DNA from 3 places in the Mesorhizobium sp. P3_A10 genome. Region 2 is predicted to be linked to each of the others. Evidence: predicted binding sites of a transcription regulator. Region 2 holds the regulator's gene; each other region holds the start of a gene.
What was found. Region 2 encodes LexA, which represses DNA repair genes until DNA is damaged. Its sites were predicted from a motif close to TGTTCNNNNTGTGTTCNG; they were not measured.

Region 1: AC1DXU_RS11475 (PA0069 family radical SAM protein) is a predicted target of LexA. The motif match lies at 2,481-2,498, and genes of this name have one in related genera.
Region 3: AC1DXU_RS29850 (ImuA family protein) is a predicted target of LexA. The motif match lies at 1,811-1,828, and genes of this name have one in related genera.

The regions. Positions count from the first base shown of each region.
Region 1 is NZ_JBFUFZ010000002.1:954,103-958,268, reverse strand. Features, by position in the region: gene AC1DXU_RS11485 (F0F1 ATP synthase subunit B) at 1-99, shown strand, start outside; gene AC1DXU_RS11480 (ribonuclease HII) at 404-1,099, opposite strand; gene AC1DXU_RS11475 (PA0069 family radical SAM protein) at 1,252-2,406, opposite strand; gene AC1DXU_RS11470 (glycosyltransferase) at 2,557-3,060, shown strand; gene AC1DXU_RS11465 (hypothetical protein) at 3,231-4,166, shown strand, end outside.
Region 2 is NZ_JBFUFZ010000003.1:224,714-228,879, reverse strand. Features, by position in the region: gene AC1DXU_RS13955 (ComEC/Rec2 family competence protein) at 1-1,935, shown strand, start outside; gene lexA (transcriptional repressor LexA) at 1,929-2,666, opposite strand; gene kynU (kynureninase) at 3,145-4,166, shown strand, end outside.
Region 3 is NZ_JBFUFZ010000012.1:78,155-82,320, forward strand. Features, by position in the region: gene AC1DXU_RS29845 (DUF6504 family protein) at 1-862, opposite strand, end outside; gene AC1DXU_RS29850 (ImuA family protein) at 804-1,787, opposite strand; gene AC1DXU_RS29855 (LysE family translocator) at 1,907-2,539, opposite strand; gene AC1DXU_RS29860 (metallopeptidase family protein) at 2,675-3,097, shown strand; gene AC1DXU_RS29865 (Vgb family protein) at 3,285-4,166, opposite strand, start outside.

The DNA of each region.
Region 1 (4,166 bases), on a different contig from region 2:
GAAGCCGCCCGCGCGCTGCTCGCCGGCAAGATCGACGCCAAGGCCGGCGCCGACCTGTTCAAGGCTTCGCTGCAGGACGTGAAGTCCAAGCTGAACTGAGCGGGTTTAGAACCGCAAGCATGAAGCCGTCCGGGCAACCTGGCGGCTTTTTTGTTGAGCGGCGGTGGAGACTGGCGAAAGCAGCCGAGCGAGTAATCTCCCCCCTCGTGGGGGGAGATGCCCGGCAGGGCAGAGGGGGGCGCGAAGGATCGCTAACCATCCGCTCTCATGCGTTGCACCGGCCGCAAACTATTTAGGGAATCTGGCGGCTAGAAGCTGACAGGCTTGGCGGACAGCGCCCCCCTCTGTCCTGCCGGACATCTCCCCCACGAGGGGAGGAGATTGGCTGTCGCCGCCGACCCGCTCAATCTAATCCGGCGAAACTCTCGTCCTCAGCGACTTCCGCCCCACCCAATCTGAACGGCGCAAACGACACGCGGTGCAGCCGTGCCACCGGCCCATGCGCTTCGATCGCCGTGCGATGGCGGGCGGTGGCGTAGCCCATATGAACCTCGAAACCGTAGTTCTCGTGGTGGCTGCCGCAGCCGCACATCATGCGGTCGCGCATCACCTTGGCAACGATCGAGGCGGCGGCGATCGACTGCGAGCGCTGGTCGCCCTTGATCAGCGCGCGCCCCACGCAGGGCAGGCCGGGCGGCACGTCGCGGCCGTCAGCCAGCGCCAGTTTTGCCTGTATCGGCAGGCCGACAAGCGCGCGACGCATCGCCTCTAAGCTCGCCTTGAGGATATTGCTGCCGTCGATGCCTTCCGCGCTGATCGAGGCCATCGACACGCCGAAGGCGGAGCCGAGGATTTTGAGAAACAGCGCCTCGCGCTCCAGATGGCTGAGCCGCTTGGAATCATCGAGCCCTTCAGGAATGTTGGCGGGATCGAGGATCACCGCTGCCGCCACCACCGGCCCGGCGAGCGGGCCGCGGCCGGCCTCGTCCATCCCCGCCACAGGCCACAGGCCTTCGGCCATCGCCTTCGTCTCGAAGGAGAAGTCGGGCTTCTCGACGATTTCGAAAAGAAGCGGAGAATCGGAACGCGCGCGAGCCATGTTGCGGCGAGGTTCGCATCGGCTCCGATTCTCCGCAAGTCCCTCCAGGGTCAGGTGGGGCAAGACCGGGAGGGCACCGTCTGCAGGCCGGGGGACAGGCCGGACGGGATTTCTTCATCTGCCGGCCAGCGAGGGCAGGCAGATGATGATTTTTAAAGCAGCATCAACTGCTCGGTTGCGTTGGCGGCGGCGACGAACTGGTCGGTCCGAAGCGTGCGCCGCTCGGCATTGAGGCCGAGCCGCTTGGCGGCGATCTCGAAACGCCGGCCGATCTGCCAGGCATAGGGGCCAGCACCCTTCATGCGCTTGCCCCATTCCGAATCGTAGTCCTTGCCGTCGCGCATCGAACGGATCAGCGACATCACATGGCGATAGCGGTCGGGATAATGGCGCAGCAGCCAGTCCTTGAAGATTGGGCTGACCTCCAGCGGCAGGCGCAGCACAACATAGCCGGCCTCCCGCGCTCCGGCAGCGCGTGCCGAATCAAGGATGCGCTCCATCTCCTGGTCGGTCAGGCCGGGGATGATTGGCGCCACCATGACGGAGGCCGGAATGCCGGCGTCCGAAAGCTGCCTGATCGCCTCCAGCCGCTTGGTCGGCGTCGACGCACGCGGCTCCATCGTTCTGGCCAGCATGCGGTCAAGCGTCGTCACCGACAGCGCCACCTTGGCCAGCCCGCGCTCGGCCATGCGCGACAGGATGTCGATGTCGCGCGTCACCAAAGCGGATTTGGTGACGATGCCGACCGGATGGCCGCGCGCCTCCAGCACTTCGAGGATCTCGCGCATGATCCGGTACTGCTTTTCGATCGGCTGGTAGGGATCGGTGTTGGTGCCGATGGCGATGGTGCGCGGCTGGTAGCCGTCCTTCGACAGCTCCTTGTCGAGTAACCGTGCCGCATCCGGCTTGGCAAACAACTTCGATTCGAAATCCAGCCCCGGCGACAGGCCCATGAAGCTGTGTGTCGGCCGTGCGAAGCAATAGACGCAGCCATGCTCGCAGCCGCGATAGGGATTGATCGAACGGTCGAAGGAGATGTCTGGCGATTCGTTGCGGGTGATGATGGTGCGCGGCTTCTCGACCTGCACCTCGGTCTTGAAAGGCGGCAGTTCCTCCAGCGAATTCCAGCCGTCGTCGAAGACATGCCGGCTGACCGGCTCGAAGCGGCCGGACGGATTGATGCCGGCCGAACGGCCGCGATTGCGGTCGGGACGCACGCGCATGCCGCTCTGCTCGATCATCGCATTTGCCATCTCGGCTCTTCCTGCCCCGAAGGCTGCAATGTCCGCACGCACGATATGTTCCATTTTCGCCCTCTCCCAGGGACTGTCGATCGGCTGTCGAATCGGTCTGTTCATGAAACTATTCCTATTTTGTCGAGGAGAACAAAGCAAGAACTTTTTATGCCGCGATGCGAAAACTGGCGCGGAGCGCAGCTTTCCGCTATGCGGCTAACCATGCTCACCGTCCTGATCGAAACCCTTGATGACGAAGAGGGCCTTGCCCGCACGCTCGCCTCGCTGATCGGCGGTGCGGTCGAGGGCGTGGTGCGCGATGTCATCGTCTGCGACACCGGTTCCACCGACCAGACGCACCGCGTCGCCGAACATGCCGGCTGCCATTATGTCAGCGGCGGCGTTGCGGCCGGCATCAGGCAGGCGAAAGGCGAGTGGCTGCTGTTGCTGGAACCGGGCGCGCGGTTGGCGGAAGGCTGGATCGACGAAGTCGTCGCCCACACGGCCAGGCAGACCATGCCGGCGCGGTTCTCACGCGCCCGCGGCAGCCGCACACCGTTCTTGTCGCGGGTCTTTTCGGGAAACCGGGCGCTCGCCGAAGGGCTGGTGATCAGCAAGCGGCAGGCCGCGGCCCTGTCGAAAAGCGCGCGCAGCGCGGAGGCCATCGCGCGCGGCCTGGCGACCAAACGGCTCAACGCCGACATCTGGGTGGCGCCGAGGAAGTGAGAGCCTACGCCTCCTCTCACCAGATTTTGCGGGGGCACACTTTTATTGTGCATTGCACAAAATCTGACGCGGGCGTAGCATTCCCTCGATGCGGGATATCAGGGTTTGGGTAATGCCGGAGCGGTGAGCACCGATGCTGCGTCGGTGCCGCGCTCATACCCGAGGACCCGATGACCTTTACAAGCCCTGACAAATCCGGCGCCGCCAGCCTGGAGGCAATTGCGCGAAACGGCAGCCTGTTGCGCCGCATAGCCGCGCGGATCCCGACCTATCTGACCGATCTTCGCGAGAATCCGGCCTGGCTGCCGATGTTCATGCTGGCCCGCACCATGCCGGGGCGGCGCCTGCACTGGCTTGGCGCCAAAACGGCCAGGCCGGCACGCGACGCGGGGGATACGATGTTTACCGGCGTCGATCGCGCCGCGGTTGTCGGCGCGTTGAAATCGGATGGGTTGTTTTCCGGGCTTGTCCTGCCGCAGGCGATCCATGAGGAAATCACCAGCTTTGCGCAGCGCACGCCTTGCTTCGGCAATTTCGACCGCCGTCTCGAATTCATGCCGGCCGATCATGCCGAGGCCGAAGAGCGGTTCGGCCGCTCCTTGCTCAGCGGCCACTTTTTCGAACGTATCCTGGACTGCGACGCAGCACTCGCTATCCAGCGCGATCCACTGCTTCTCGACATTGCCGCGCACTATCTCGGCGGCCAGGCGAAACTGATCACCACGCGCGTCTGGTGGAGCTTTCCGACCGGGGCAGCCTCGGACGCCGACAAGAACCTGGCGTCGCTCGGCAAATACCATTTCGATCTCGACGACTGGCGGATGCTGAAATTCTTCTTCTATCTGAAGCCTGTCGATGCCGACACCGGTCCGCATGTCTATGTCAGAGGCAGCCATAATCGCCGCGCCCTCAAGCATCAGTTGACGCTGCTGGTCGGCCATCCGGCGCAAGACGTGCTCGGCGTCTATGGCGACGAGAGCCCGGTGACTCTGACCGGCGAGGCGGGTCTCGGCTTTGTCGAGGACCCGTTCGGCTTCCACATGGGCACCGTGCCAACGCGCGCGCCGCGGCTGATGATGGAGGTCGGCTTTGGCGTTTCACCGCCC
Region 2 (4,166 bases):
CAGACGCAACTGACCGGACGTGTCGTTGGCCTCGATGAGATGTCGAATGGCCGCGTCAGGCTGACAATCGACGTGATCTCGACCGCCCGGCCAAAGCTGCGCTATGCGCCCGAGCGCGTCAGGCTTTCGGCACGGGAAATTCCCGCCGGGATGACCGCCGGCACGATAGCGACCGGCTATGTCCGGCTGTTGCCGCCAACCGGCCCGGTGCGACCGGACAGCTATGACTTCTCCTTCGACAGCTATTTCACCGGCATCGGCGCCAGCGGCTTCTTCCTCGGCAATCCGAAAATCGCAGCCTCCGAAGACCCGCCGCCGCTGGCAGCGCGGCTGTCTTCCGCGATCGAAAACGCGCGTGAGAGCATCGCAGATCATATCCGCGGCCAAATCGGCGGCGCCGAAGGCGAGATTGCCGCGGCACTGATTGTCGGCGTGCGCGCCGGCATCCCGGAAGAGATCAACGAGGCGATGCGGCGCACCGGCATCTACCACATCATCTCCATCTCCGGCTTGCACATGGCGCTGGTCGCCGGCACCATCATGGCGCTGCTGCGCGGCGCCTTCGCCCTGTTCCCGGATTTTTCCTCACGCCGGCCGGTGAAGAAATATGCCGCGGCTGCCGCGCTCATGTCCATCGCCGCTTATCTCATCATTTCAGGCGTCGTGGTCGCCGCCGAGCGCAGCTTCATCATGCTAGCGGTGATGCTCATCGCCGTGCTGTTCGACCGGGCCGCACTCACCATGCGCAATCTGGCGATCTCGGCCATTGCCGTCATCCTGGTGTCGCCGCACGAGGTGGTCGGCCCGAGTTTCCAGATGTCCTTCGCCGCCACCGCGGCCCTGGTCGGCGCCTATGCAGGCTGGTCCGACTACCGCGCGGGTAAGGCGACGTCGCCACCGCCGCGCCGCTCACCGCTTGCCTTCCTCAGCCGGAAATTCCTGTTGGCGACGGGCGGTCTGGCCATGACCTCGATTATCGCCGGCAGCGCCACAGCGCTGTTCGCCATCTGGCATTTCCAGCGTGTGTCGCCGCTCAGCCTGTTTGCCAATCTGGCCATCATGCCGATCGTCTCGCTGGTTGTCATGCCTTTCGCGGTTCTTAGTGCGTTGGCGATGCCGTTCGGCGCCGACGGGCCGTTCCTCTATGTCATGGGCAAGGGGCTGACAGCGATGATTGCCTTGTCGGCATGGATCTCGGAGCGCTCGCCAGTCGATGCGGTCGGGTTGATTTCGCTCAAGTCGGTGTTGTTGACAACCATCGCGCTGATCATCGCCACCATGGCAACGACATGGCTCAGGCTGGCTGCACTTCCTTTCGCGATCGCCGGACTGTTGACGATTTCCGACACACGCACGCCCGATGTGCTGATCTCGGAGGATGCCCATCTGGTCGCGCTGCCGATCGGCGGCGGCGAACTGGCCCTCAACCGGGTGCGCTCGAACGAATTCACAACCGACAACTGGAAGCGCGCCTTGAAGTCCGAAACCATCGTCGAGCCCGAGATATTCGACAACAGCGGCGAACAATTCGACATCGCCGACCCAGCCGAATTGCCGCCGGGGTCGCCGTTCTATTGCAAGGCCGGGCTGTGCCTTGCGCGGCATCCCTCAGGCGCCATCGTCGCCTATGTCGAAGACCGCAAGGCGGCGTGGAAAGCCTGTTCTTTCGCGACCCTGATCATCATCGACGACGCCACCGCCTATGACCCTTGCCGCAATCCGCTGGTCCTTGTCGTCAACAAACGGCAGCTTGCCCGTCTGGGCAGCGCCGCGATCTTCTTCGACCCGCAATCGGCAACCAGGCCGCCGGAGATCGACTTTGCCGTCGACAAGCCATACCGCCCCTGGCATGTCCAACGAAAGTTCTCGCGCGAGGCGAGGGGCATGCCGCCCTACAAGAAGCCCGACAGATCAGCCGCCGAGCCGGCTCAGTAGCGCCGTATCAGCCCGACCAGCTTGCCTTGCACCTTGACCCGGTCCGGACCGAAAATGCGTGTTTCATAGGCCGGGTTGGCGGCTTCGAGCGCGATCGAAGCGCCCTTGCGGCGGAACCGCTTCAGTGTCGCTTCCTCGTCATCGACCAACGCCACGATGATCTCGCCCGGGCTGGCGGTATTGGCATTGCGGATGATGACCGTGTCGCCGTCGAAAATGCCAGCCTCGATCATCGAATCGCCCTTGACCTCCAGCGCGTAGTGCTCGCCGCCCATGATCATGTCCGGCGGCACCGAGATCGAATGCGTCTGGTGCTGGATGGCGTCGATCGGCACACCGGCGGCGATGCGTCCCATCACCGGGATCGACACGGCGGCAACCACATCGTCGTCATTGCCGGCCGAAGGCATACGGGACGGTCCTGGCTTGATTTGCCGCCCGAGGCTGCCCTGACCAAGACTGCCCTGGATGACGCTCGGCGAGAATTTGCGCGCTGCGTTGAGACCGGGCGCGATCGAGTCCGGCAGGCGCAGCACTTCCAGCGCACGGGCACGATTGGGTAGCCGGCGAATGAAGCCGCGTTCTTCCAGCGCCGTGATCAGCCGGTGGATGCCGGATTTGGATGCGAGGTCGAGCGCTTCCTTCATCTCGTCGAACGAGGGCGGAATGCCGCTCTCCTTCAGCCGCTCATGGATGAACATCAGAAGTTCATGTTGCTTGCGCGTCAGCATGGCGGCCCCCAGGGATTTCGAACCAGAATCGGAAAAACAAACCCAGAACAAACACTATCTGTTCCAGTTGTGTTCCGCAACCGTTTAAAGTTTAATGAATGTGTTAGGGCTCTGGAAATGATACCGCCGCGCCAGCGGCGCAGCCCCGCTTTCACCGGATCGCGCCTCATCGCCTTGATTCTGCTTTCGTTTGCCGCCTCTGGGTTACCACAAGGCGGCATTGGAATCGGCCGTCAGCCGGCAAAGAGGACACGGAACTGAAGCCATATCGACGGGGCGGTTTGGTTAGTGAACCGTGAACGAAACGAAGTCAAAACGCCAACCTTGGGTTGGCTTGGCTCCTGGTTTTCAGCGCCTGGTCGGACAGCTTGTCATCGGTGGAACCTTGCCGCGCGATGCCAGGTGGTGGAAAAGCGCTCGTGACCGATGGATGCCGTCGTTCCGGCGTTGCGTCGAATCTTGGGGGAGCAGACAAACCATGACAGGAATTCCCGACCTCGCGGCCATCGAGGCGATGGATGCCGCGGATCCGTTGCGCGCCATGCGCGACCGCTTTGTGCTGCCGCAAGGGGTGATCTATCTCGACGGCAATTCTCTGGGGGCTGCCTCGCATGCCGCTTTCGAGGAATTGCGCAAGGCAGCGACCGAGGAATGGGCGCACGACCTGATCCGCGCCTGGAACACGGCCGGCTGGTTCGATATGCCGCTCGAACTCGGCGACCAGCTCGGGCGCCTGATCGGCGCCGCGGCCGGCCAGACGGTGGTCTGCGACACGACGTCGGTCAACATCTACAAGCTGCTGCACGCCGCGATGGCGATGCGGCCGGAGCGGCCGGTCATCGTGGCCGAGGGCGACAGTTTTCCGACTGACCTCTACATGGCTGAAGGCGTGCTCTCGACAAGAAAAAACACTCAGTTGCGCCTCGCCGGCGTCGACGCGCCTGATATCGAAGAGCTGATCGACCAACGCACCGCCGTGGTGCTGGTCAATCACGTCAACTACAAGTCCGGCGAGCTGCGCGACATGCTGGCACTGACGCGCAAGGCCCAGGACGCTGGGGCGCTGATCGTCTGGGATCTTTGCCACACCGCCGGCGCGATGCCGGTCGAGCTCGACAGATCGAACGCCGATTTCGCCGTCGGCTGCACCTACAAATATTTGAATGGCGGCCCGGGCGCCCCTGCCTTCATCTATGCGGCCGAGCGCCACCTTGCCGACATCCAGCAGCCGCTCACCGGCTGGTGGGGGCATGCCCGGCCCTTCGCCTTCGAGCCAGGCTATGCCGTGGGCATCGGCATCCGCCGCTTTCTGTGCGGCACGCAGCCGGTGCTGTCGATGCGCACGCTGAAGGGGGCGCTCGACATCTGGAGGGATGTCGACATGGCGGCGGTGCGCAGCAAGAGCATTGCGCTGGCCGACCTGTTCATCGAACTCGTCGAGGCCAAGTGCGGCGCTTACGGGCTGACGCTCGAAAGCACCCGCGACGGCGCCAAACGCGG
Region 3 (4,166 bases), on a different contig from region 2:
CCGCCAGCCGTTCATGGAACAGCCTCTGGATCAGCAGCGGTTCGCGCAGCGGGCGCGAGGTGCCGACGCTGATCCGGCTGACGGCGCCATCGACGCGAAACAACAGCAGCGCCAGCATTCTGGCGCCCTCGCCGCGGCGTTCGAGATCGGCCTTCAAGGTCGTCGCCAGCAGCCGCACCAGCCGCTCGATCTCGTCGGTCAGCATGACGGGCTCGGCGAGGTGGCGTTCGACCGAAAGCTGGGCGACCGGCAGGCGCGGCGACACCGCCTCGTCGAGGCGGCCGAGCGCCTGGTCGAGGCGCAACAGCAAGGTTGCACCGAAGCGGCGGGCAAGCGGCGCGCGCGGTGCCGCCATGACGGCGCCGGCGGTGCGCAGGCCGACGCTTTCCAGGCTGGCGCGGATTTCCGGGTCGATGCGCAACGCCGCCAATGGCAAGGGGGCGAGCAGGGCATCTTCCTCGCCTGACACAACGATAAGGTCGCCGGAAAACCGCGCCGCCGCCCAGGCGGCACCCGGCGTGGCGGCAAGCCCGGCGCGGACATCGAAACCCTGATGGAAGAAGCGCGACAGGATGTCGTTGAGCATGGCGCGTTCGCCGCCGAACAGATGGGTGCAGCCGGTGACGTCGAGAAACAGGCCGTCGACCCCGTCCAGCGCCACCAGCGGGGTGTAGCGGTCGCACCAGTCGGCGAGGCCTTCGAGCAGGCGGCGGTCGGCCTCCGGATCGGCTTCGACGATGTCGATCGACGGATGCATGGCGCGCGCGTCGGCGATGCCCATGCCGCGCTTCAGATGCAGCGCCTCAGCCCGCTCGTCGAGGGCTGAGATGCGCTGGGCGTTGCGGTCGCGATGGCTGATCACCAGTGGCAGGTGATCCGACGGCCGGGAACGCCAGGACCGCCCCAGACGCTGCCGCAGGATCCTTTCGGCGGCCAGATGCGGGAACCACAGCGATAGAATTCGTTGCCCGTCTTTCCTCAAAAGCGTGTTCATCGGGGTTCCACTCCAGTGTGAATTGTCCAGGCAGAGCCGTGCGGCTCTTGCCGATGCTGACGGTGAAGGCGGGGCGGCCGATCGAGCCGGTGAGCGGCCCGGCGACCGTGCTGCGCGGTGCCGACGGCGCCGACGACACAATGAGGCGCACGGGGGCGGCGGTTGGCTCAGCCTCGCCGGCCTGCCGCAGCAGGAGCACCGGCCGGCCGGCGCTCTGCGCCCGCGCGTGCAGCCGCCGCGTCGCGGTGAGATCGAGCCGCTGCGGGCTGCCGCGTATTTCGAGGATGACGGCGGCCAGCGCCGTCATCCTCGCGGCCTCCTCGGCAATCCACAGCGCGTCGACAAGTCTAGGCGCCTGCGAAAACAGCAACTGCTCCGGCGCGATGCCGAAGAAGCCGTGCAGCCCTTTGGCATAGGGAAAGCCGGCCTCGCGAAAAATCTCCGTGGTGCCGATCCACAGCACCGGCAGGCGCGGCCCTTGTCTGAGGATCAGGCTGATCAGCGACAGCGCAAAGCCGGCGACGGCTCCGGCATCGCGGGTTTCCACGCCATGGATCTCGCTCAGTGCTGCTTTCGGCAGGCCGCCGTTTAAAGCGCGGTCGAGACGTTCGGCGCCGGTGCGCAGGAACGCATCCGGCGAGGCCACCGCGATGCCGCGACGGACAATCGTCACATCGGCGTCAAGCGACGGGCCAGCCGGCGCCTCCAGGCGCTCGGGCAGCGTTCCCTCGATCTTCGCGATCTGGCGGCGCAGGGCAAAAACAGTCTCCCGCGCCACGGCGGTCATCGCCATGACGGTCAGCTTCCACTCACAATTGTTCCTGTTATGTTCCTATAGATTCCAGAGGGGGCCGGAAGAGTCAAGCGGAGTCATGGGGAATTTATTCCTGTCCGATCGTGCGGTGCGTTTTTCTAACGCTGGCCACCAAAAGCCAGTCGTGCTGCAAGTCCGGCAAAGACGGTCCCCAGCAGGATCTGAGGCGCCCGCCGAAACCGTGTACGCTTCGACAAGGCCGCACCGATGCGGCTCGCGGTCAGGATGACCAGGCCATTGACCAACAGCCCGATCAGATTGAGCACGGTTGCCAACACCAGTATCTGCGCCGCCACGGAACCGGCTTGCGGCTGCACGAATTGCGGGAACAGCGCCAGCACGAACAGCGCCATCTTCGGGTTGAGCAGGTTGGTGAACAACCCCTGCCGAAAGATGCGCGCTTGCGAATAGCGCGGCAGGCCGGCGACCGGCGCAAGCGTTGTTCCATCGGAGCAAAAGGCTTTCCAGGCGAGATAGGCGAGGTAGGCCGCGCCGGCATAACGCACGATGTCGTAAGCGATGGGAGCGGCGAGGAACAGTTGCGACAGGCCGAAGGCGGCGGCCAGCGCATGGCAATAAGTGCCGACGGCAATGCCGGCATAGGTCGCCAGACCCGCCGCGCGTCCCTGGCTGGCGCTGCGGGATGCGATCAGCAGCATGTCCGGCCCCGGCGTCGCGGTCAAAGCGAGGCAAGCGATTGCGAAAAGTCCAAGTGTGGAAAGGTCCGGCATGAGAGCTCCTGTTACATGGCCGGACCTGACCCGTATGCGATTCCCCTGCGACGGCAAAGACGCTGGAGCAGGAATTGCCGCGTCATTTGCCGATTCCTGAGGGAAAGCCTATATGCCGGGATCAAAGGACAAAGCATGGCCCGCATCTACAAGACCCGCACCTGGCACGACGAACTCTCACCCTCGATGGAGGAAATGGAGTTCCTGGCGCTGGAGGCGTACGCGCATCTGCCGGAGGATTTTCGCAAGCTGACCGGCGAGATCGTCATCCAGATCGCCGAGTTCCCGACCGACGAGATCATGGACGATCTGTCGCTGGAAACGCCTTTCGACCTGCTCGGCCTGTTCGAGGGACGTGGCATCGCCGAGCGCTGGAACCCGCAGACCGGCGAGGGGCCGAACCGCATCACGCTCTACCGTCGCGCCATCCTCGACTACTGGTCCGAAAACGAAGAGACGCTGGGCGACATCGTCACCCATGTGCTGATCCACGAGATCGGCCACCATTTCGGGCTGTCGGATGATGATATGGAGAAGATCGAAGAGGCGGCGGAATAGGCTGATTCCTACGTCCGGCTCCCAGCGAACCAACACTAGGCGACCTCCATTCGCCGGGCGACGGATTCGCGCATTTCCGGAGAAGCAGCAATTAATCGCCCGTTGGAGGAGGCCGCTGCGTAGGCCGCCAAAGAGTGAAATACGTACTCCGGATGCTCCAAGGTGAGCCCAGACGCGGGCGCACCCTCTATTTTGGGGGCTCCAGCCTGTGGATGGTCGATCCCGATACCCAGAGCGAACCGGCACCGTAGCGAATGGCGTCACCGAACGCGCTGCCTTTGAATGTGCGGACGAGCATGTTGGCCCTGGGATCGATCTGTGCGACGGGCGTTCCCGGAACCGACACCCACACATAGCCGCCACCGCAAACGATGTCGCCGCCATTGCCGGACAAGCCTGTTTCTATCGTCGCCAAAACCTCGCCGGTCTTTCCATCGATTCGCTGAACAGAGCCGTCACGTTGATTGAGCACCCAGATCGAGCCTTCGCCGGAGGCGAGGAAGCGGGGGGACGAATGAAGCTTGGTGGTCGAGACCACAGCGTTGGTCTTTGGATCGATCCTGTATAGCTCACCGTTGCTGTAGCCGGTCACCCACACCGAGCCGAAGTCAACGACGACGCCGGCGCTCAGTGCTGGCATTTTGATATTCGCTTCGACAGCCCCGCTACGCGGATTGAACCGCGTCAGTCTCGTGTCGGCGACGCCCTTGCCGGTGACGACCCAAACCCCGCCTTCGCCGACCCCGATACTGCCTTCGTTGCTGAGTATCTGGGCCGGGATTTCCTGGACCAGCTTGTTGGCGACCGGGTCGACTTTGAGGAGCATCTTCTTGCCCGTCGCGGGCACCCAGACGGCGTCGTCGCCTATCCCAGGAGCTTGCGATCCGCCGCGGCCGCCGACATCGATTTCGATGACGCTGTTGTCTGCGGCATTGACACGCACAAGCAGCTTCCCGCTCATCATCCAAAGCGAATTGAACCCGAACCCGATGAAATCGCCGCTTCTTGGGATTTCCGCCTGAATCACAAGCTTGTCGGCGGCAAGCTCTTCCGCCGCAAAGCTCGATGC